DNA from 3 places in the Salipaludibacillus sp. CF4.18 genome. Region 2 is predicted to be linked to each of the others. Evidence: riboswitches for the same ligand, from Rfam matches in the RefSeq annotation. Region 2 holds a riboswitch; each other region holds the start of a gene.
The links. A riboswitch is a leader RNA that binds a small molecule or an ion and turns the genes downstream of it on or off. The one in region 2 is predicted to bind cyclic di-GMP.
Positions count from the first base shown of each region.

Region 1: linked by a shared signal. The riboswitch ahead of ACHABW_RS04885 (response regulator transcription factor) and the one ahead of ACHABW_RS14210 (EAL domain-containing protein) in region 2 are both predicted to bind cyclic di-GMP.
Region 3: linked by a shared signal. The riboswitch ahead of ACHABW_RS14960 (methyl-accepting chemotaxis protein) and the one ahead of ACHABW_RS14210 (EAL domain-containing protein) in region 2 are both predicted to bind cyclic di-GMP.

Region 1 is NZ_JBIMEV010000004.1:188,155-196,678, reverse strand. Features, by position in the region: gene ACHABW_RS04910 (peptidylprolyl isomerase) at 406-1,278, opposite strand; gene ACHABW_RS04905 (S1C family serine protease) at 1,428-2,723, opposite strand; gene ACHABW_RS04900 (HAMP domain-containing sensor histidine kinase) at 2,961-4,388, opposite strand; gene ACHABW_RS04895 (response regulator transcription factor) at 4,369-5,064, opposite strand; gene ACHABW_RS04890 (hypothetical protein) at 5,205-5,504, shown strand; cyclic di-GMP riboswitch class I at 5,664-5,751, shown strand; gene ACHABW_RS04885 (response regulator transcription factor) at 5,919-6,614, shown strand; gene ACHABW_RS04880 (NAD(P)/FAD-dependent oxidoreductase) at 6,646-7,617, opposite strand; gene ACHABW_RS04875 (YhdT family protein) at 7,858-8,160, shown strand; gene panF (sodium/pantothenate symporter) at 8,157-8,524, shown strand, end outside.
Region 2 is NZ_JBIMEV010000022.1:61,253-69,776, forward strand. Features, by position in the region: gene ACHABW_RS14185 (hypothetical protein) at 1-199, opposite strand, end outside; gene ACHABW_RS14190 (hybrid sensor histidine kinase/response regulator) at 322-1,077, opposite strand; gene ACHABW_RS14195 (homoserine dehydrogenase) at 1,303-2,601, shown strand; gene thrC (threonine synthase) at 2,601-3,659, shown strand; gene thrB (homoserine kinase) at 3,656-4,588, shown strand; gene ACHABW_RS14210 (EAL domain-containing protein) at 4,705-7,170, opposite strand; cyclic di-GMP riboswitch class I at 7,298-7,383, opposite strand; tRNA gene ACHABW_RS14215 (tRNA-Arg) at 7,534-7,610, opposite strand; gene ACHABW_RS14220 (Cof-type HAD-IIB family hydrolase) at 7,848-8,524, opposite strand, start outside.
Region 3 is NZ_JBIMEV010000025.1:16,764-25,287, reverse strand. Features, by position in the region: gene ACHABW_RS14970 (hypothetical protein) at 116-328, opposite strand; gene ACHABW_RS14965 (GDSL-type esterase/lipase family protein) at 851-1,621, opposite strand; cyclic di-GMP riboswitch class I at 2,168-2,239, shown strand; gene ACHABW_RS14960 (methyl-accepting chemotaxis protein) at 2,659-4,641, shown strand; gene ACHABW_RS14955 (flagellin) at 5,507-6,742, shown strand; gene ACHABW_RS14950 (hypothetical protein) at 6,730-6,921, shown strand; gene ACHABW_RS14945 (flagellin) at 6,872-7,093, shown strand; gene ACHABW_RS14940 (LacI family DNA-binding transcriptional regulator) at 7,574-8,524, shown strand, end outside.

The DNA.
Region 1 (8,524 bases), on a different contig from region 2:
ACAAGTATCTGCTTCGACATGAAGCACTTGATCAATCTAATGAAGGTGTCGTTCTAATTCACCGCTATTATCAAAAGCCAAATAACTATTCATTCTCCTGACACTCACCTCCTTGAAAATACTTTTGTATTGATATCATTTGCATCGCTTAAAAGTGAATAAGATACTAAGGAAAACAATATTAATGGTGTGATTTCTTTGTGATACCTTTAGTATTTCTTATTTGCAGAAATCGGTAAAGGGGTATGTGATGTTTAGTTAAAAAAGGGAGGAAAAGAAACGTGTTCCTAAATAGGAACGCGTTGTTTCATCGCTTGCTCTCAAACAAATAGGTTGTCCAAAAAGGTTCAAAAAACCTTTTTGGACAACCTATAACATTATCCCGCATAAATACTCTGTTCGGATTTAAAGAGTATACTCAATCTCATACTTACTCATTATTTCCGTCATCCATGCACTGTATTGTGTGCTAAATTGCTCTTCCAATAAAGCAGCATAAACATCGTCTTTAACATCGTTGTATTCGACTGTTTTTTCTTCCACATAATCTGTCATCTTAATGATATGAAAACCAAATTCGGTTTCAACTGGCTCGCTGATATCGCCTGTTTCCATTTGAAACGCAACATCATCAAATTCCGTTACCATGGCGCCTCTCGCAAAGTAACCAAGTTCTCCACCGGAATCTGCGTTAGATGTATCTGTTGAATATTCAGCTGCTAGCTCACTAAAGTCTTCTCCATCCTCAATTTTTTTTGCAACTTCTCCCGCCGTTTCTAAATCTTCTACTAGAATATGACTTGCTTGTACTTGTTCTTGCACATCAAACAGTGTCCGGTTTTCTTCAAAATAAGTTTCGAGTTCCTCATCGGTAAAATCAACCCATTCAGCAACTAGCTTTTCACTTTTTAAATATTGACTAATTTCTTCTTCGAACGAATCCATCGATAATCCGCTAGTTTCAAGTATTGTCGCGAATGCTTCTTCGCCACCATATTGATCGATGTAAGTAGTTAGTTCCGTTTCAATTTCCTCGTCAGTAACAATTACTTCATTTGCATCTGCCTCTTTTTCGATGAGACGACTTGTGACCAACGTTTCTGCAGCTTGGGTACCATAAGAATCCATTAAGAACTCCGTCAGTTCATCTTTCGTAATCTTTTCCCCGTCTACTGAAGCTACGACGTTTTGTTGATTCATAAAAACTAGCAAAGATCCAATGGTGATAATGAGTAGCAATGAACCTAAACCAAGTAACTTTTTATTTGTTGACGACATCTCAAAACTCCTTTTTAATAGTACTTTATTTTTATATTAGGCTGTTTTCAAAAGCTTTGTTGATTATATGGAATCCACGAAGAAGCTAAGGGCGAAGACTTCAGAGTACCTTTGGAAAGCTCCACCCGTGCAAATTCGAGAAATGACTTCTAGTTAATTTTTATCTCATCATCAACCTGATTACTCGTTAAGGTGAGCTGGACCGTTTGCTCTGTTTGATCGCGGAGGACAGTAATACTAATTTCATCCCCTATCGAATACGCACTATACAAATTTTTTCTTAAATCAGCAGAGTTTGTTATAGCTTCGCCTTCAATGGAAAGAATGATATCTTCTACTTCAAGACCCGCTGTTTGAGCTGCAGAACCCTCTTCGACTGCGGTAATTAATACGCCCTCTTCCACTTCGAGCCCACGTTCTTCTATATAAAATGGAGGAATTTCAGCTACATCAGTTAAACCAATTCCTAAGTAAGGGCGAGCGATCGAACCGTTTGCGATTAACTCTTCGACAATTGGCTGCACTTCATCACTAGGTATAGCAAAACCTAAACCTTCTATGCCGCTGTCGGTTATTTTCAAGCTATTTATGCCGATCAACTCACCTGTACTATTAATAAGTGCTCCACCACTGTTGCCTGGATTAATGGCTGCATCCGTTTGAACTACTGATAAATCCCATGACCCTGCGGATGTATCAATTTCAAGCGAACGATCGATCGCACTGATAATTCCTTGTGTGACTGTTTTAGAAAGTTCCAACCCTAGTGGATTTCCGATAGCTAATACTTCTTCGCCAACTCGTAACGCAGAAGAATCACCGAACTTCATGGCAATGTCATCTTCAGAGGATTCGACTTGAACAACACTTAAATCGGTTAAAGTGTCAGAACCAACCACTTCGCCAATTCTCGTCTCACCATTTTCTAGAGAAACTTCAATCTCATTGGCGCCTTCCGTAACATGGTTATTCGTAACAATGTATGTGTAATCTTCGTTTGTATCGATAATGACACCGGAACCAGTTCCGGCTGCTACGCCTTCTTCCGACTGCGCTGTTTGACCAGTAGGTGTTTGCCAAGATTCTTGCTGGATATTAACGATTCCTACGATTGACTTTGAAGCACTTTCGATGACATCTTCAATTATCAAAGCGTCTCCTGACATACTAGATAGTTCTGTTGCTTCTAATGACTGTTCTGCTGTTTCATTGGTGGAATCCGGGTTTTCTTCTGCCGTAACAGGGCCGACAATCTCCGTTTGAAACAAAATTAACACTGCTATAGTTGCTCCAATAAAACCACTTCCTGTAGGGAAAATATAGGTACGAAGCCATCCAGCTGATTTTTGTTTTTTCTCAGGGACTACTAAGGTCTCAATCGTTTCCCTCTCTGACGGATTTGATTTTTCCGTTTCTTCATCTTTATACTCATCATAGTTACTCATATATAAAATCCCCTTTCTTTTTTCAAATGCATTTCTTAACTGATTCTAATAATAGACTTCGATTATGTCGGCTAGATGTCGGAAATCTCAAAAAGTGTGAAAAAGTAATTTTCCATTTTTACTAAAAGACTCTGTTAAAAAATGAATGACGATATTGAAAAATCATCATAACAGAGGCAAATAAAAAAAGTTTAGCAGCGCAACTGTCATTACGCGACTAAACTTTATTAACGCAAATTACTTTTCTTCACCTGATGCAATTGGTAGGGATAATGTGAATACAGTACCCTCATCACCACTCGAAGTCAGTGTCAGGTTACCGCCCAGCCCCTCAGCAAGCATTCGACTCAAGGCCAAACCAAGTCCAAGTCCTCTTGTCTGATACTTTTTCCCTTCACCGCGGAAGAAGCGCTCAAAAATTAACTCCTGTTCATTAGAGGGTATTCCGATCCCTTCATCTGAAACTTGCACAAATACATTCTTGTCACGGACAAAAACATGAATAAACATTGTTCCATGATTAATTCCAGACATCGCTTGTTCACCATTATTCATTAAATTTGTTAGGATTTGCTGGAAACGCACGATATCAAGATCCACCTCGACATCCAATACCTCTTCAGAAATGTCGAGTCTTACTTCACACTGTGTACGATTTACCCGCCATTGATTAACGGCATCTTTGATTTCATCGGCGATAAGCAGCGGCTCTTTCCTCATCGGAATAGCATCGACGGCTAAAGAATTGAAAACGAGTAAATCCTCGACCATTGTTTGTAGTTTTTCCGTTTCCTTTAATGAATACTTCACAAAAGATTTCGCTTCCTCTCCTTGAACAACGCCCTGGTCAAGTGCTTGCAACAACCCGCTAATCGAGGTGACGGGTGTTTTTAATTCATGTGTCACACCGGCTAGCAGTGCCGTCCTCGTTTCTTCCAGCTGTTCAAGACGATTGGCCATCTCATTAAAGGATTCCACTAAATCATAGACTTCTTCCTCTTTAATAGATTCTGGAGTAAGTGCCATTTTTTGATACGTGCCTTCTTTAATTTTACGAGCACCATTAGAGACATATTTAATCGGTGTAACTAATCGGCGTAATTGAAAGTAGATTGCCGCCCATCCAAGAACCGCCATACTTAAAAGCATCATGGTGAGTTGGCGATATTCTTGTTGGACAGAAGTTACAAACTCTTCTTTTTGTAAAACAAGCACCCAGCCAAAAAGAACGTCTTGATCTTCAATAGGGGCCTTCACGACATAGAAACGGTCTCCTTCGTTCGTTAAATCAACAACTTGAACATCCTCTTCGCTATCCAATATCGTCGTAGGGAATCTTCGAATGGAGAGACCACCTTGACGGTTATATGGAGAAAGCGTGTAACCTCCTGGATCCACAACAAAAATCTCTGTTTCTTCTCGAAATTGAGGATTAATTTCTGGAGTGTCCTCCAGGGTTGTCTCATCTTCTTGTAAATTAACAACTTGTGCCGCGGTTTGTTCTGCAATAAACCGTGTTAAATCAATCCGGTTTTCTATAGTAGTGTGGCGAATCCAAAGAGCAGAAATAATCCCGATTACAATAAGTCCGACAACAAGGGTCATTAAATAACGTCTTGTCCAATGTTGGAGCAGTGGAATCCGTTTATTTTTTCGTGTAGACACGGAACTGATACCCCATTCCCCTTACTGTCGTTAGTTCACCTTCGTCATCTGACCAATCTTTCAATGCTTGCCGGATCCGCTTGACGGATAAATCAACAGCTCGATCTGTGCCTTCGTAGTCCTGACCCCAAACATTTTCTAATAGTTGCTCGCGCGTCAATGTTTGGTTTGGATTTCGTGCCAAATAAAGAAGAAGCTTAAAATCTCTTGGAAGGATGGCCACAATATTTCCTCCAATACGAACGTCTCTAGTGGATTCGTTTATCGTGAGCTCTCCGTAGGTAAAGGTAGAATTATCTCTTTCTTCCGAAGGGGTAGTCACACGCCTAAGGACGGCATGAACTCGAGCGACAACTTCATCGGCAATAAAAGGTTTCGTGATGTAATCATCAGCGCCACTGTTCAATCCTGTTAGTCGGTGCTGCACGTCACCGAGAGCAGTCAGCATTAAAATAGGGCACTGACTTTCTTCACGCACTTCATGAAGGACGCTCCAACCATCTCGGTCAGGAAGCATCACATCCAGTAAGATTAAATCTGGGTGATGATCGTAATAGGCATCGATTCCCTCGTTTCCGTTGAATGCTTGAATAACATGCCAACCTTCTCGCTGTAAAAAAACGCGCAGAACATGGTTAATGGCTTCTTCGTCTTCAATTACTAATATGGTCGTCATTGATAGTTATCTCCTTAGTTTTTTTGACGCTATGCGTTTTTCTTAAATTATTTTTCTAATGTTATCTCGTTTCATGGATGTTGCTGCTTTTCTTCATGATACATGAAGGGGAATAACAAATACATACTAGTGGTTTCCTTTTGGTTCTTCGAGCAATATCCGGTCAAGATGCTGAACTTGATGGTGTTCAACGAATTGTTGAGGGCACACAAACTATGACAGTGTATAAATCAATTAATTTGATTGCCAATAGAGCTGCTGAACTGGCGATGCAGATTGCTGCCGGTGAAGAAATTGGGACAGATTCACTAACTGACAACGGTCAAATCGAGGTTCCTTCTATTTTATTAGATCCGATTGCTGTTACGTCCGATAACATTGATGACACAATAATTAAAGAAGGTCACTTAACAGAATCAGAGATATACGACACCGAATAATCATATTTAAACTGAACAAAGCCTTTCAATTAGTTGGAAATTAACTTTTGAGAGGCTTTGTTTATCTATTTAAGACGGAGTTTCTCTCATATAACGTTTACATTCTATCGAAAAAAGACTATAATTTTACTTAATACCTATTACCTATAATTCGATAAACTTCGATAATGGCAAACTTATTGAAAAATAAGGACGCAAAGCTTCGGGTCTAAGGCTTTATAAAAGCTAAGACAGCCGGGTTACCGAAAAGAGTTGGACTCTTTTGAAAATAAGTAACCTTATTTTCATACCCCACCATTCTTTTTGGTGGGGTTTTTGTGTTCCATAAATAAGTACTTAAATACTATATAATTTAGTTGCTCTGAGTAATGAATGATGTTAACTAGTATTACTACTTAAGGAGGGAATTTCAGAATGAATCTTACTAAAAAAAGAGAAGTACAATCACTTAAATCTAGAATCATCTACTATGATCAAAGCTCCGACATTTTGTCTGGAAGTTTAAGAGGAAAAATTTCAGAGGAAATTATTGCCCTTACGTTAAAACAACAGAAGGACACTAAAGAAGATTGGATTTTCTTTTCGTTTGATAATGACGATAAATATTCACTGAATTTAATATTAGAAAAAATACATGAACTTAAAAGGAAAGAAGACTGTCACATTTTACTTATAAGTAAAAATCCTCTCCATAAAGAGTTACTTACTACTTTATCATTTCCGATAAGCGGGTTAGTTTCATTATCTTATTTAAAGGATAATTATTCAAATGTGTTGCAAACTTTATTAAATACAGGAATTTTTTTAGAGGCAGACTTTCATAAAGATATTGTGAATGAGATAGATCATATTAAATACAAAAGTATGCCGATTAAACAGCTTGTTCTTATTAAAGATAAGGTTGACCTTCAATTATCAAAGAATGAGCAAATTGTTCTGCAATTGATCCTTGATGGAAAAAACAATAAAAATATCGCTGAAAAACTTTATTTTGCCGAGTCAACGATTAGTACCATTGTATGTCGACTTATTAAAAAAACTTGTGCACGAGACCGCACAGATGCACTGGTAAAAGCGATTAAGTGCGGGTGGGTTGAAGGACAACGGTAACGAAGTTATAAAGAGTTCGCTTCCTTAAAATTCAATAACGTGAATCCCGATAAGTGGCCTCTCCGACTCGAATACCCGATAGAATAGCACTCTCGATTCTCGTTCGGCCACTAGTATCATTTTTTGTTAAAAAACTGTCGCCTGCAATGAAGATCGGGTAATTTTTCAGTTTTAAGAAAGGTTCTCTGTACACGTGTGTCGCTTCCGCGTAGCGCCAACGTTTTAATTGATAGGCCGATAGATTATTAGATTCAATAAGGTCTGGTGAGAGAATAGCTACTATTTCGTTAAGCACCTCGTCATCTTTTAGGGCAAAGTGATCTCTACTCCAATCACCGTTCATATAGACAGATAAGATTGGCGAGTGGGATATTCCTTTTTGATCGTTTGCTACAATTTTATCGACACCAGCAGGTACGTGATCAGAAATTATTCCATTCTCACCTATAGAAACAGGTTTCTTTAGTGTGAGTAATCCGACGAAGCAAGGTTTAAATTTTGAAGCAGCAAGGGAATTCTTATCTTGATTTGTTACGTGAATTGGCGATTTTTCTAGCAATTCTAATGCTTGAGGAACAGGTGCTGTTAATACAACAGCATCACTGGTGTATTTTTTTCCTGTGTTAGTCGATAGAATCAGTTCCGTGTCTTTAGCTTCTATATGATCGACACGTTCCTGAAGAGTGACAGGCAGATTTTGAGCGATTTTTTTAATGAACGAGTTCATCCCTTCCATACCTGAATATCTTGGGTAATCATCTCCAAACCATCGTTTGATCCACTTATTCTCTAACCATTCTTCCGTTAGTTTTTCGAGTTCAATCGAACGGACAGTGAAAAATTGGGCACCGTGATCTGCTCGTCCTTCTCCTATACGTCTTGTAGCCATACGACCGCCAATACTTCTGCTTTTTTCTATAATTGTTACTGTTTCTCCTTTTTCAATAAGAGTTTTAGCTGCAAAAACACCAGCAAGTCCCCCGCCTATGACTGTAATATTCATAGTAAAACCCCTCTCATTATCTTTCTTACTCTTCCAAAACAACAGTTTCTAAAAAACTACCACCCTGAACTGTCCTATTATCGATTTATTATACTAGATTGAAAAAAAGGTGACAACGAAACACGTTCGGTATCTGCAAGGCAAGAGAAGTTGCTCATTGAAAGAAAATTCTTTAGTATGTAAATAAATAAGAACGATTATTTAATTGTGGAAGGTTAGAAAATCTAGGGGGCAGTGACGATGTATAGAATACCGGAGCGGACGACAGAGCGACGTTTTAAAATTGCGCACCGCGAGGCGTGGATCGGGGTTATACTTGCATTGGTAAATATTCTTTGGTGGTATGGTTTTGCATATACAATGGGATCGAAAGCCCCGGAGGAATATACATACGTATTTGGATTTCCGGCTTGGTTTTTTTGGAGCTGTATTGTCGGTTTTATTGTGATGGTCATCCTTGTTTTTATCGTTGTCAAATTTGTACTTGTTGACATGTCATTGGAAGATGAAGATGACACGGGGAATGGAGGGCATTCATCATGAATTGGGATGTGTTATTGCCTTTAATTCTATTTTTAGTAGTTATTTTTCTTATAGGGGTTTGGTCCAACCGGAAAATGGCTAAATCCACTTCTTTTTTAAGTGATTATTTTCTTGGAGGCCGGGAACTTGGCGGGCTCGTTCTAGCGATGACAATGGTCGCTACGTATGGAAGTGCTTCAAGCTTTCTTGGGGGACCAGGGGCTGCGTATACGATTGGTTTAGGATGGGTCTTACTTGCAATGACACAAGTTGCGACGGGTTATTTTGTCCTGCTAATATTAGGGAAGAAGTTCGCAATTGTTGCTCGCAGGTATAAAGCAATTACATTGATTGACTTTTTAAGAGAACGATATAAAAGCACGAT
Region 2 (8,524 bases):
GTTTCACATTGTGATCAGCCATTAGGTTTTCCGAACCGCTTAATTGTTCACATACACTTAGTTTCTTTTGTGACATATGACGATTGGCTGCACCGGACTCTTGAACCATAAAATGTAAAAGATGCGCACCCGCAAATGTCATATATAAACTTATCGTTATGAGAGCTGGCACTAAATCATGGGATATTTCGAACATCATCTGTATTCACCTCCTTCTATGAAAAATGGGAATTCGCTCGTACTGAAAATTAGATAAGTAAGCCTATTATCAACTATAGATCAGTAAAAGTCAAAGTCCTATATATTAACTCCTGAGTTGCTCTACTCTTCTTCCGGAAATAAGATTTCTCCATCTTTGCCTTCTTTTGATTGGATAAAATTTAACAGTGTTTTAGAAAGATCCTTAGGTGGATATGGCTTTGTCAGATACTCATTCACTTGGAACCTTTCCACCTTTTCAACTGACTTGTCCAAGGCAGAGGAAATAATGATTGGTAATTGCACCGTATCTTCGTTTTCCTTTAGTTGTTTGATAAGTTCCCAGCCATCCATATCGTCTCCTAACATTAGGTCGACTACAACCGCTGCCAGGGGTTGCTTCAATATATCAGTATAGGCATTTTTCGGATCATAATGATGAAGCACTCGAAATCCACTAGCTTTTAACTCCTCCGATAGTAAAAGGGCTAGACTCGTATCATCTTCAATAATCATCACCGTTTCCCCGTTTTTCAAAGGAACTTCTGGTGAACCTTTAATGACTGTACCCTTATCTATCGTATTATCCGAATCGAGTGGAATGCTAAAGTAGAATGTCGAGCCTTCTCCTTCTTTGGATTCCACCCACATTTCTCCCTCATGCCTCTCGACAATTTCTCTTGAGATAGCAAGTCCCAATCCGGTTCCAACGATTTTTTTACGGTCACTTTGATCAATTCTCTGAAACTTATTAAATAGTTTCTCCAATGCTTCATCAGGAATTCCTAATCCGTAATCCCTGACACTCACAATCAAATGGTTCTGCTCATTTTTCAATGTGAGGGTTATCTCCCCACCGTTTGGTGAGACAAGTATTATAAGGAAGGAGAAAAATCCATAGCTTTAATTACTCCTTGTTAACGGAGGACATTTGTCTAAATCGACTAATAATGACGCTTCTGTTTTTCTAGAAGGATTGAATCAAAAGCATTTCTACTATTATTTTCGTCAAAACGGTTGTATTCTCGGCATTTCCCCTCTATAATGTCCTTTATACAAACACATATGTACTTTAAATAGAGACAGCACAGGAGTTGATAGATCATGGCACAGGAAATGAATATAGGCTTGTTAGGATTTGGAACAGTTGGTACAGGTGTCCTTCAAATTATTCGAGATCACCAGGATAAATTGCAGCACCAGTTAGGTTGCAGTATAAAGGTTAAGATAGTGCTCGTTAGCAATCTCCATAAAGAAAGAGAGATCACGATAGATGACGATCAATTGACCCTAAATGCAGATGATATTTTGAATGATCCATCGATCGTTGCTGTCATTGAAGTGATGGGCGGAATTGAAGATGCAAGAAGGTACATCCGTCAGGCACTGGAGAATAATAAGAATGTTATCACAGCTAATAAAGACCTCATGGCTATTCATGGCTCTGAGCTACTCGAGCTTGCAAATAAACAAGGGTGTGATCTATTCTACGAAGCTAGTGTTGCTGGAGGTATCCCTATTCTTCGTACATTAGTAGAAGGACTTGCCTCTGATAGAATCAGTAAAATGATCGGAATTGTAAATGGTACAACGAATTATATTCTTACAAAAATGTCGAAAGAGGGCCGAGGATACGAAGAAGCTCTCCAGGAAGCCCAAGCGTTAGGCTATGCAGAAGCAGATCCAACTGCAGACGTTGAAGGAATCGATGCGGCTAGAAAAATCAGTATTTTAGGTACGTTAGGCTTTTCAATGAATCTGGACCTCGATGACGTTTCTATCCGTGGTATTACAGAAGTCACAAGAGAAGACCTTGCATTTTGTGAACAACTTGGCTATACAATGAAGCTCGTTGGCATTGCCAATCGCTTTAATGATAAAGTAGAAGTAAGTGTTCAACCAACACTCGTTCCTCATGAGCACCCTCTTGCATCTGTTGACGATGAATACAATGCTGTATATGTATATGGAGATGCAGTTGGAGAAACGATGTTTTACGGACCAGGGGCCGGTAAATTACCAACAGCCACTGCCGTAGTATCAGATTTAGTTGCTGTTTTGAAAAATAACCGTCTCGGAGTGAATGGAAACAGTGTGATCCTTCCTCAATTTGAAAAGAAGCTGAAAGACCCCGATGATATTCATGCAAAATACTTTTTACGTATTCATGCAAAAGATATTTCAGGTACATTCGCTTCACTTACACACTTGTTCCATGAGAACGAAGTAAGTTTAGAGAAAATCCTGCAGCTTCCATTAAATCAAGGTAAACTTGCAGAGATTATTGTTGTTACTCACGCTGTTTCAAAGAAAAACTATGATTTAGTATTAGAAAAATTAGCCGATGCGGATGTTGTTGTGGAAGTGAAAAGCAGCTACCGTGTGGAAGGGGACCGAAAATAATGTGGCGAGGTTTGTTAGAAGAATACAAAGCTTATTTACCCGTTAACGAAAATACACCCATGCTTTCCTTGCAAGAAGGGAATACTCCCCTTCTTCCATTGAAACATCTTTCTGAAAAATGGGGGATTGAACTTCACGTGAAATATGATGGGGCTAATCCAACTGGTTCCTTTAAGGACCGTGGAATGGTAATGGCCGTAGCAAAAGCTAAAGAAGCTGGCAGTGAAGCAATTATGTGCGCTTCTACCGGGAATACTTCCGCTGCTGCCGCCGCATACGCCGCACAAGCGAAGATGAGATGCCTCGTTGTTATACCTGAGGGCAAAATTGCCATGGGGAAACTTGCCCAGGCTGTTGTTTACGGTGCTGAGATCTACAGTATCGCCGGTAACTTCGATAATGCTCTGCAAATGGTTCGTAACCTTGAGAAGCAGTCGCCTATTGCACTAGTAAATTCCGTGAATCCTTATCGCATTGAAGGTCAAAAAACAGCAGCTTTTGAAATCTGTGATGCATTAGGCGCTGCACCTGATGTGCTAGCGATTCCTGTGGGAAATGCCGGTAACATCACCGCTTATTGGAAGGGATTCAACGAATATCACAAAGCAAAAGGAACTGGCCTACCACAAATGAGAGGTTTCGAAGCTGAAGGCTCTGCAGCAATTGTGCAGAATAGAATCATTGATAACCCTGAGACTGCTGCAACTGCCATCCGCATTGGTAATCCTGCCAGCTGGACACAAGCTGTACGTGCCTCAGAGGAATCATCAGGTAAAATTGATTTCGTAACAGACGGTGAAATTCTTGAAGCCTATAAACTACTTGCCCGTGAAGAAGGTGTTTTTGCTGAACCCGCTTCTTGCGCCTCTATTGCCGGAATTAAAAAGCAATTAGATTCAGGAGAAATCAAGAAAGGATCACGTATTGTTGCTGTTCTAACAGGAAATGGACTGAAAGATCCGAATTACGCTATTGACTCTTCTCTCGTTCAGCCTACTGCTTTACCTAATGAAGAATCCGTCGTAATTGACCATATGTTAGGACGTGTAAAACGATGACAGCCGACTTTAACGAGCTGTTTTCCATCAAAGTCCCAGCCAGTACAGCAAATCTAGGCCCTGGTTTTGACTCGGTGGGAATGGCGTTGAATCGATATTTAACTCTACGTATAAAAAAAAGTGACGAGTGGTTTTTTCACACCGTTTCCGAAAACCTTGAAGGTATTCCTTCTGGTGAAGATAATCTGGTCTATAAAATCGCTGCCAAAATTGCCAGCGAATACGATAAAGAATTACCGGCCGTTCAAGTAGAAATGGAGAGTGACATTCCGCTGGCACGAGGATTTGGAAGCAGTGCCACCGCGATTGTTGCTGGAATTGAGCTTGCAAACCAATTGTTGGATTTAGAACTCACATCCGATGAAAAGGCACGCTTCGCAAGTCTCGAAGAAGGACACCCTGATAATGTTGGTCCGTCCATATACGGAGGAATGATTATTGGTAGCCATCGAGAAGACGAAACTAATATTGTCTTAGCTGGCGTACCTGACATCGATCTTGTTGCCGTGATACCTGAATATGAATTAAGTACGAAAGAATCTCGTGGCTCTCTGCCAGAGGATTTCTCTTATAAAAAGGCCGTTGAAGCAAGCGGCGTCAGTAATGTGCTTGTCGCAGCCATATTACAAGGTAATTGGGCACTGGCAGGCAAAATGATGGGAAAAGATCTTTTCCACCTTCCTTACCGTATGCCTTCCATTCCTGAATGGGAAAAAGCAAATCAGCTAGCTGAAGAACTTCCTGTTTACGGCGCTACACTTAGCGGAGCAGGTCCTATCGTACTCTTTTTCATACCAAAGGGTAATGGCCGCGAAATTAAACTCCAATTGCGCAGCCACTATCAGCAGCATCGCATCGAATTACTTGAGATTGATGCGCATGGCGTGACAGTAGAAAAAGCAACAGCTACAAATCAAGTACAAAAATAATACATTTTAAGCTAAAAAAGAAGCATTGAATCATTACCGCGATTCCAATGCTTCTTTTTAGTATGGAAAAAATAAAAGTAATTCTAAAGCTGAAAACTTTTCTTATTTCTTATTTCCTATTTTGAGGTAAACTTGCAAACATTACTTTTTAAAACCGCAGCTTCAAATTCCTCTTTCGGTAAAGGCTTATTGAAGTAGTATCCTTGTCCAATAACGCAATTAAGTTCTTTTAGTAATTTTACTTGATCCTCATTTTCTATCCCTTCAACGATTACATGCAGCGCCAAATTATTTCCTAAATCAATGATACTTTTAACAATCGCTTTTTCTTTAGGGTCCTTCAATATATCTTGGAGAAAAGATTTATCTATCTTTAGTTCATCGATCGGTAGATCTTTCAAATAGTTCAGTGAAGAGAAACCTGTCCCAAAATCATCTATGGAGATGAAAACACCTAATTCTTTTAGCTGTTTCAAAATGGGGAGTGTCTCACTTTTATTTTGCATCACACTCTCTGTCATTTCTACACATAAAAGTTTCGGATCAATATTATTCGCTTGTAGTACTTGTTGTATTTTTTCCGGTAGTTTACTTCCAACTAATTGTACGGATGATATATTAACAGCAATTCTGATAGGAGGAAGACCAGCGTCCAACCATTTTCTAAGTTGGCTGCATGTTTCTTGAAGTACCCAGTCGCCAAGAGGAACTATTAACCCTGTTTCTTCTGCTATTGGAATAAATTCGTCCGGAGGGATAAAACCTAGTTTCGGGTGTTCCCATCGTAACAATACTTCTGCACCAATTATTTCAGTCGTGTTTAAATCATTCTGTGGTTGATAATAAAGCTGAAATTCGTTATTTATAAGTCCGCTTCTTAAGCTCGTCTCAATCTTTAATTTACGTTCAACCAACTTATTCATATCTTGTGTGAAAACCTGATAATTATTTCGACCTCGTTGTTTTGCTGCATACATCGCTAAGTCAGCATTTTCAAGAAGACTCTTGACGTCCTCTTCTCCTATGCTTGAACTAATTCCGATACTGCAAGTCGAGTAAACCTCTTGTTGATCAATCATAAATGGTTCATTAAAGGATTGAAGAAGTCTCTCTGCGGTTTGATTGGCATCATCTTCATCCGGGTTATCTAATAAGATAACATACTCGTCGCCACTCAATCTCGCAACGGTGTCCTTGCCACGAACAATAGCTTTAATTCGTTTAGCAACTTGAATTAATAGTTGGTCACCAATTCCATGCCCTAATGTATCATTAATAAATTTAAACCGGTCTAGGTCTAAAAAAATAACGGCTAAGTTTTGCTCCGATTCCGGGTTTACTACTGTATTTTTTAGCTGTTCATTTAGGAAATTTCGATTTGGCAAGCCAGTTAAATCATCATGAAAAGCCATATGTTCAATCTTTTCTTGCATGCTTTTTTGTACTGTAATGTCTTTACATATCCCATATATTCCTTGTATTACTCCTTTAACAATGATTGGGATATTGGTTATCACTAAATCAATTTCTTCCCCTTGTTTATTTACAATCGAACATTCATAATTTTGTGGTGTTGCCTGCAACGATTGAGTGAAATGGTATAAAACCTTTTCTAAATGTTCTTTTTTGAGTAATGGTATAAAGGATTGTTGAATAAGCTCTTCATATTTATATCCTGATAGTTTTTCACAAGCAGGATTAACATTATAGAAATTACCATCTAAGTCCAAAGTAAAAATGGCCTCCGAATGATTCATAAACAAAGAACGATATCGTTCTTCACTTTCCTCCAGGTTTTCCGTCATTAATTTCTCCTGAGTGATATCTTTGCCCATTGATAAAAGAGCCGATTGTCCCCTAAATTGGATCTCTTTTAATGTAACCTCTAAATCTACTGTATTACCCTTTAACGTTGTTACTTTATATTGAGTTGCTTCCTCTGTCTTTCCCTCTAACGGAATATTTGTTCTTTTAAGAGCCGTCTCATGATGATGAGGAATAAGATAATCAAAAATTGATTTACCGAGAAGATCCTTTTGGTTATTAGCTTCTATTATTTTTATTGCAGCATCATTAACAAATAAAATTTCATTATTTCGGTGAATAACGATCGCTTCTGAGGACATTTTTACAATGTTTTGATAATTTGATTCACTTTCTTTTAATTTTAATTCAGAACGCTTTCTTTCTGTAATGTCATAAGCTATGAGAACTGCTCCAATGACTGCGTTATCCTCTGATAAAATTTGATTTCCATTCATGATGTAATTTCTTTTTTCATCGTTTTTCGTTTTGACGGCAATTTCAAGATCATTTACTTGATCACCATCGATTATCCGAAATAACGGGGTTTCTTCTAATGGAATCGGTTTAATACTATCATCATAATATATATCGAAATAGCTCGACCATTCCATAGGAGAAAGATCTCGATCATTGGGAATACCAAAACATTTATGATGGGTAGAATTAGTATGAATGATTGTTCCAAAAGCATCCGCAATAACAATTGCATCTTTTGAATTCTCAAATGCTAACTCATATGTAGAGACTTGATTTAATATCCTTTGTTTAGAAGACACGTCTTTACCCCCAAGTTTTTAATAACTTATCAGACTTTCTTTATATTAACGACTCTCTTCCATAAAACAGAAATAGCTATTCTCAATGGAGAATAGCCAATAATTTTAATATTAAATACTTCGTTATATTGGTAACCAGGCGATCGTAGTTTATTAAACCTTAGACCCTAAGCTTTGCGTCCTATTCTTTAAAATAGTTTGCCTTTTTCTATTATTATACTATTCCCTATTGAAGTTATTCAAACCCTCTAATAATTTCAAATACAAACGTAAGAATATAGCCTAAATAGGTAAACTTGACTAAAACTGTAATACCATTTTAAAAGAAAAACCCCTAGGTTAGAGGGGGTTAAATATATGTAGTGGTGACCCTGAGAGGATTTGAACCTCCGACCTGCCGCTTAGGAGGCGGCTGCTCTATCCTGCTGAGCTACAGAGTCAATTAAGAAAAACGGCAAAGCCGTTCTCTTCTTATAAAAGCTCACTTTCCTATTATAAAGCAAAAGTGAACTTTTTCAAAGTTGCAATGCGCATTTCTAACGTAAACACGCTCATTTTGTAGATCAGCTTGCTCATTCCTCCGTGCTTCTCGCTTATATATTCAGCTATACCGCTCATAACCTCTAACCATAAACATAACGAGTTACTTAGGTAATAATAAAGCTACTTCTTTTATTCTATAACAATCCAAAATGTTTTAATCCGTGTAATATACCATCGTCATCAACGTCTTTCGTTACATACGAAGCCTGTTTCTTCAACGCGTCACCGGCGTTACCCATCGCAACACTATTTACAACGTAGTCAAGCATTTCAATATCATTTGGACCGTCTCCAAATGCATACACATCCTCTTTAGCAAATCCAAGGTGATTCATCACAGCTTCAATTCCCTTTGCCTTAGAGCCGCCCTTAGGCACGACATCTGTAGAAAATTCGTGCCAGCGCACAAAGTCAAACTTCTGAAAACTTTCTTTATATGGACGCATTTCTTCCGCTGTGTTAAATAACAACGCCTGGTAAATATCTCGGCCATTTAAATAACTGGGATCGTAAGCCGGATGTTTAAATTTCAATGAAAGACTGATACTCTCTTCAATTCTAGCATGATATGGTATATTAGCTTTCATATCAAGATGGTCCATATATACTAGAGGGTGATCATTATTCACTGCTGCTTCAGTTAAACGAATAAGTTCCGTATCATTTAATGGATTCGTTAAAATCTCTTCATCTCCTACTTTCACATATTGTCCGTTGAAGCTAATAAAAGTATGTATGCCCAGTTTTTCGCGCAACTCCGGAAACATGAAAGGTGCCCTACCCGTTGCAATAGCTATGTAATGTCCTGCTG
Region 3 (8,524 bases), on a different contig from region 2:
CTTTGGCATAACTTAATAGAAGGCGAACTAGTGATATGGCCTTGCCTTCTTTGAGCAATGCTTGTGATTGTCCCTCGATCGAACCATTATGGCTCATCTAATCTAATTGTATAGGTTACGAGAATTTTCCACTTTTAATTGCATCCACGATATACCAGATACCGTCATAGTCCTCAGATAAAACATCTTGTATGTATAAATCATCTGAATACATATCTGGCACGATAATAAAAGCATCAACTAATGTCAAAAGTCCACTTCCGAAATCAGCGTAAGCCTCAACAAGGAAAAATTCCCCACCATGAAGGTTTTCTGTTGAATAAGACAAACCACTATCATATTAAAATAAGCATTCACTAGATTTAATGCTTTTTCTTCGTTAGAGAAAGATGTTCGTGGTAAATATACATTAATTACTTTATCACTAGATATAATAGTATCAATAAGGTTTTGCGAATTCCACTTAACAGAGGCCCCTAATTCCTCGAAATAGAACGTAGAGGGACTAGTGTACGATTAGCAACAAGTTGTTCCCCTTCTAAAGAAACTGTTTCTTTTGCCTGTACAGTAGATGAGTTAAATGATATCAAAGCTCTTTAGAGATTCTGAAAAGAGCTGTTTTTTTTAGCTGAAGTTACCTCTTAATAGGGGGATCAAGGGTCTTCGCATTACCCTTGCACGTTTAAAATTACCTCATAGTTATTGGTGCAAATGGAGATGCAGGTCCCGCTAGTACATCTTAAAAATAGTATTTAACATGCGTCAGTCACGTCTAGTAAATAGTTGTAAGGGATTACTAAAAAAAGCCCTCGGAAGTTGCTCTCCGAGGGCTTATGCTTATTTTTATTGACTAGTTCTGCTTCCATCCTTTTGTTTTGTTCAGGGACTTCCAGAATTCTTTTCCTACACCTTCATAACCTTCTTTTGTAAGGTGTATATCATAGGATGTAAGGTAAGAGTCTGCATTTTTCTCTACCAGATTAGCTGTAGGAACAAAATGAACCCCCATTGTTGATGCTAAATTTTCCAGTGCCATGTTAAACTCTACAACAATACTATTAATTAATTCTTTCTGAAAATCAGGTATATCATACAATACTACTGGATTATAATATCCCATGATATAAATGTTGGCGTCTTTTTCATTAAAGGCTTGGATGGTTCCGAGTATTTGAGCAATATTAGACAATGTTTTTCCTGTAGCATCTTGTATCGTTTCTTCACTTGCACCAGACAAAAGTAATTGTAAAATATCATTTGCGCCTATGTTTAAAGTGATAATATTAGCCCGTTGAATTTCTGAAATGATGGTTCGATCACCTAACTGTGCAAGAACATCGGTAGTTTGGTTACCGCCTACTGCCAAGTTATTTAACTCGGTAGTATAATTGGATTGCTCTAGACGGGTTTTCAAATACTCGGGATAACCACTGTCGTCGAAAGGATCTCCACCAGGAAATGTTGGTGTGTATCCAGCCGCTAGTGAGTCTCCCAATGCCACATAATACAACGTGTCATGCTTCATCGTCTTTGCAGATACTCCGGACGGGACAACAAAAGACCCAAAAAACAGTGTGAAAACCATCACTGATAAAGCTACAATTTTACTCAACTTTCCCAACAAAGATCACCTCTTTTATCCTATTAGACTCTCCAATTTCTACTTTAAATCTACTAATTATTGTATAGGAATCTGTGTGCCCCTTACAATTAAAATCGTGCGACAAATACCTTTCTAAGTCCTTATTATTTGCAGGATGGTTCCTACCATGGGGGTTAAAGTAATCCGATATTCGCTTATCCGATGAAGCAATCGAGAACATTATTTGTTTTTAGAAAGTCACAACGTAATAGCCCACTTTGGTTAATAAATTTCCATTCCCTACATAAAAAGACAATCGGAATTTAAAAGGGGAAATTTTAGACACTACAATTATAGAAATAATTAATGAGATGAGGCTATTCCTTTATTGCCATAGTATTTAGAATTGAAGAATCTATATGACCACTATCTAGTCCAATGTGATTAAATTTGGCTTAAAAACGTAGTGTTGTTATAGAAAATAGTACTATGTTTATCAACTGACCAGTGATATAATACTCATGTTAATTATAAATAACATCGACTTATATAAGGTTAATATACCTATTTATAAAATGGATACCTATTTGATAACGGTAAATTCATCAAAAGGTGAAGACGCAAAGCCACAGGTCTAAAGACTGCTGGGTTAGCATTTATAAATTACACATGGTCTAGATTCAAAGAGGGGTTCTTTGGGAGTATTTTGAGGTTTAAGGAAAGGTATTCGTACTAGTGGAGGTCTATAATTGGCGGTGAGGCAAAAGTGAAAGGAAAAGCAAGAATTCCTATTATAATCAGAATTGATATAAAAGATTCACCAGGAAAAACGACGGAAGGAAGCTATAAATAATAAAGTTTTTATAAACGATGTCGACTAGCATATTTAGTTAACGTACTACATAATTCAAAGAGGGAAAATCAATCCTTGTCAAAAATGTACTTTTATTGAAACTTCCAATCTAAAAGGTTTGATTTAGGGAAGTCTTTTTAGTTGGACTTTCTTTATTGAGAAGTATTGTGATGTACTTAATTATAAGAATCAAGTTTATTCGTCACTTAAATGGAGGAAAAAAATGAATATTAAATCGTTAAAGTTTAAGTTATTAACCCTAGTGTCTTTAGTAGCAATGGTACCATTAGCTGTCGGTTCATATATGCTTTATAGTCAGGCAAAAACCAATCAGGTTGCAGCTAACATCAATACAGCTGTAAAGTCAGCGGAAGTTTATTTCGCAAATGAGGCAGAGCAAAGTTTAGTTGAAGCGAGTCGATATGCTAGACATGAAGATTTCCTAGCTTCGTTCAAAGAAGGGGATAGAGTTTCTCTCGATGCAAAAGTTGCATCTGTCTTCAAGGTGTTAGAAGAAACAGTAGGAATCAATAAGTTTGAATTTGGGGATGAAAACGGTATCGTATTCACAAGAGGGCATGAGCCGGGTAAATATGGTGACGATAAGAGTGACAGCGCTTCTATTATTGCAGCATTGGATGGTAAAGAAGTAACTGGATTCGCAGCAGGTACTTCGGGATTAGCGGTAAGAGCATTCGTTCCAATTAAAGATGGATCAACTATAATAGGTACAATGCAAACCGGATTAGAATTAGAGGACAAGTCGTTAAATAAAGTGTCCGAAATGATTGGTGGCAATGTTTCCATTTATAATACAGAAGCACTTGTAGCTTCTTCTGATGAAAGTTTATCCGATCAACTTGGACAACCTGTCATTTCTGAAGTAGTCTACGATAAAGTTTTAGCAGGTGACACCCATAAAATTGTAGACAATGAAACAAGTACGGTGCATTTCTATTCTCCATTAATGAATCCTACTGGTGATCAGCACGTAGCAATTCTTGAAGTATCCCAAGATATTTCGGCTACTATTAGCGCCATGAAAATGGAGTTCCTAAAGGATACAATGATTCCTTTAATTATTGCTTTGGTAATCGGTTTAGCTGTTGCGCTAATATTCGCTAATAGAATTACTCGACCTGTTCAAGAATTGAAAGTTTTCATGGAAGATGTAGCAAAAGGTAACTTAAATACAACGATTAACAAGCCTAAGTCTAGAGATGAATTATACGATTTAACGGTCTCTGCTGAAAAAATGAAAGATAACCTTCAACAAATGATTCTAGAGGTTTCTCAGGTGGCAGAAGAAGTTTCAAGTCAGAGTGAGGAATTAACGCAATCCTCAAATCAAATTAAAGAAGGTAGTTTACAAGTAGCTTCAACGATGCAAGAGTTAGCTAGTGGTACAGAGTCTCAAGCTAATAAGGCAATGGATCTAGCTAAAACGATGGAAAACTTTACGATTGAAATACATCAATTAAACAAAACTGGAGAAAGTGTATCCTATTCATCCAATGACGTGTTAGATATGAGCAATCAAGGAAGCAGGCTAATAAAAACCTCTATTGAACAAATGGCTTCAATTAACACGATTGTTAAAGAATCAGTAGACAAAGTACAAGGATTAGATAAACAATCACAAGAAATTTCTAAGCTTGTAGATGTAATAAAGACTATTGCAGAACAAACAAATTTACTTGCTTTAAATGCAGCAATTGAAGCCGCGCGAGCTGGTGAGCATGGAAAAGGATTTGCGGTGGTTGCCGATGAAGTGAGAAAACTTGCAGATCAAGTCTCTGTTTCTGTGACTGACATAACAGGTATTGTATTGACTATTCAAACAGAAACAAAAGGTTTGGTAGATGCATTGGAAAACGGATATGGTCAAGTTGGGGAAGGTTCCATTCAAACAAAGATAACAGGTGAAAAATTTAAACAAATTAATGAAGCTGTCACAAGTATGGTAGAAAGAATAGGATTAATGTCAACTAGTCTTGTGAGTATCACAGAAAACACAAAAGAAATGAACACTTCTATAGAAACTGTTGCATCTATATCAGAGGAGTCTGCGGCTGGAGTTGACGAAACATCAGCATCGGTACAACAAACAACAACGTCAATAGAGGAAATTGCTAAAAGTGCGAATTCCTTATCTGTTTTTGCAGAGAAACTAAGCAATCAAGTAAGTAAGTTTAGACTTAAATAGAAGGAGATAGGGCTATGAAGCATAGGGACGGTTGATATGCTCCCCTTTAGGTAGACAGATTAAAAAATAAAAAATCTGGATACTTGAAGGGGGGATTTTTTATGTCTAAAAGAACTTTGGGGACGGTTCTCTGCTTCACTTGCAGGGCTTGGGTAATTGGTGAGAGTGGCTGGTTTTCAAGAGGTTAAAGAATGAGTGGAATTTTGTAATCAACATACATATATGCAATAGGATTAGAGAGTATTTTGATTTGATATGGGGTGGAAGAACAATCTAGGTTTGGTTTTAACAAATGGAAAAACTTCTAACGATCAAGGCTGATTACACATCTGATTTCACAGGATATTTCGGAGATCCAACAAGATTTGAATGAGTCCTATTGATAAAACATGATTGGATCAATTAACAGCCGAACGTAATGGTCGCCAGGGGATCACACGAATTCAACGGAATGGTTTTTTTTGCATCGGGCCGATAAGATGATTTGGTTGTTTAATTATCAATCTTTTGGAGGAGTACTGAACTGGCGGAACTTAAGAAAATCAACAAATCAGGGATTACGCCGATAGGAGGTCAACCGGATTGATCTTCATGATGAAAAGGAAGAGGATTTGGATGAATTCTTAGAAGGGGGAAGACGAAAGTTTCGAAGTCTGATTAGTGATCTCAAGGGTGTCTCAGCGATTGAACATACTTAAACTACGATAGTGTGATTCCAGTTGAGCTTTCTTTCTGGCTTATTGTCCTGGACCTGACGAGAAAATGAACCAGAAAAATTACTAATAATTCTATACTGTATATTAATATCCAATTGTAATAAACCGATATTAATAAGAGGTATGCAATACGTTGAAAAGAGGTCTCTATGAAAATAAATAATAATATTCCCGCGCTCAATACTTATAGACACTTATCACAAAATACTATGCAAACCTCTAAGACACTTGAAAAATTGTCTTCCGGTCTTCGAATTAATCGGGCGGCAGACGATGCGGCAGGCCTGGTAATCTCCGAGAAAATGCGTGCTCAGATTAGAGGTTTAGCGCAGGCGGAACGAAATGTGCTTGATGGAGTATCTCTCATTCAAACGGCAGAAGGCGGGCTCTCTACCATCCATGAGCAACTCCAGCGAATGCGGGAGCTAACCGTGCAGGCATTAAATGATACTAATACTCTGTCGGACAGGGAGCAAATTCAAAAAGAATTAAATCAGCTGACGGAGGGTATAGATACCATTGCGAATGAAACAGCCTTTAATGGCATTCATTTATTAAATGGAACAAGACCCACTACCAGAGAACCGATCGGAGAAACCGAAATCTCTCCTCAAAATGTTCTTTCGGCTAACCCGGTTACTCCTGAAGGAAAATTAAACTTTGCAACAGAAGAAGGGTATCCTACGACTGAAGCTGACAATCAACAGCGGTTAATATATGGATCCGGAGGGACTTCCCAGCCATCTATCAGAATTGGAAATACTGATTATAATATTGATGAATATTTACATGTGGATACAACAGAGGAAAATGGTATACATACAACTGTATTTTTAGTTGAAGAAGTAGAGATCAAGCAGCTTGTGCAAATCGTTGGCAGAAACAAAGATCAGTATGAAATCACCTACGAACTAAATAATACATCCGGGGAAGACAAGGAGATTGGATTTCAGTTTCATATTGACACGATGCTTGGAAATGATGATCGTGCTCCCTTTCTTGTAAATAATGAAGCGATTTCCTCAGGAACAGTATTTTTAGGAGAGGAGATTCCTGCAGAGTTTACCGTATACAATCAGAATACTGGTAGTGGAGGAAACGCAGAATTTCAGGCGCAAGGATATTTAAAGACTACGGGAGAGTTTGAAGTGATCGAAGTGCCTTCCCAGTTCGCAATTGGCTCCTACGATTCAGTAAACAATTGGAACTATACTGGAGGGGAACCAGTGGGTGACAGTGGATATAGTATTCAGTGGGAAGAAAGAACCGTATCCAGTGGAGGAACTTTCTCGGTTAATACATTTTATGGCCAGTCAGTACCCCCTAATATGGCATTACCTGGGAGGGAGAGCAGGAACAGGGATATGATCTATTGCTTCAAGTAGGAGCTAATGCAGGAGATAATCTGGAAATTATACTTACAGATGCGAGGGAGGAAGCGCTAGGTATAGATAATCTTTCCGTGCTGGATCGAACATTGGCAAGTGAAGCGCTAGAGAGAGTGGATCAAGCAATTGCGAAGGTATGGTTCTCAGCAAAATCGGTTGGAATATATCTTTACTAATCTTACTAACTATGGAGAGAATTTAACTACTGCTGAATCCAGAATACGAGATGCAGATATGGCCTTGGAAATGACAAATTTCACGAGAAATAATATCCTAAATCAATCGGCCACAGCGATGCTTGCACAGGCTAACCAGCTCCCCCAAGGAATTCTCCAGCTCCTTCAATAAACGATAGAAAGTTCGGAACCTGGCCCCACTTGGCTAAGTTGTAAAGCATTCGATCAAGGAACCATTCAACCTGATGCTTTTTGAAGGATTATTTAACTTGCTCATTCTTTAGTGAAATAAGACTTGTCATTTTTAAGAAGATCTTTTACTACACAATACAACAATACTATGCAATAGAAAAACATTAATCGAGGTGCGATTGTTTAGGAATTTTTAGCACACGTTGTACCTGATAATCGTTAAATATTGAACAGGCTAATTTAAGTCCAAGAACAGATGACGTACAGTTCGTTCGTGGAAAAATCTCCATTTGCGGTACCTAGCCCTTTTTTAGAAAAACACCGAACTCAGGCACCTTTACTATAGGTGTCTTTTGTATTGGCTACCACTTTTAATTGAAAATATGGTAAGATTAGCATCGACTTAGCGAAAATGTAACCGTTACATATTTTGAAAAATAGCAGATAGGAGAAGTTTAATGTGAAGCCGAAAATTTCAGATGTTGCAAAAGTTGCTGGTGTTTCACCAACAACTGTTTCTAGAGTTTTGAATAATCGAGGTTATATAGGAGAAAAGACTCGAAAAAAAGTTGATGAAGCGATGAAACAACTTAATTATTTTCCAAATGATGTTGCAAGGTCGTTGTTTATAAAGAAAACATTCTTAATTGGTGTTATTTTTCCTACTACAACGAATCCTTTTTATGGACAGCTTATTTTTCATATAGAAAATACAGCAGCATCTTTAGGATATAAGATTTTGTTGTGTAATAGTCAAGGACAAGAAGATAAAGAGAGAAGTTATTTGAGGATGCTTCAGAGAAATCAAGTGGACGGAATCATAGCCGGTGCTCATAATCGAGGAGTAAAGGAATACGATATACCTACTCTCCCAGTTGTTGGGGTTGATCGTTATTTATCAGGAAATATTCCTGTTGTTTCAAGTGACAATTATGATGGTGGAAGACAAGCCACACAGTTATTAATTAATAAGGGTTGTCAAAACATCATTCATATTAATGGTCCGATTTTATTAGAGACCCCTGCTAATTTAAGAAGAAAGGCATATGAGGATGTTATGAGAGACAATCAATTGACTCCTATTACCTATGAAACAGAAGGAAATAATCAAGCAGTTATTAAGCAATTATTCGATGAAAATCCACAAGTAGATAGTATTTTTGCCAGTGATGATCTGATTGCCTCAGCAGTGATGAGAGAAGCAAAAATAAGGAAAGTAAACATACCTTCCGATTTTAAAGTTATTGGCTATGACGGGACAGAGACAACTAGATTACTCCTACCTGAATTAAGTACTATCCAACAACCAATAAAAGAGATTGCTGAAAAAACGATTGAAATCTTAATTAAAGAAATAAATGAAGAAGGCGATCATAGTCAAATGGAAACGATCCTACCTGTTAGATTGATA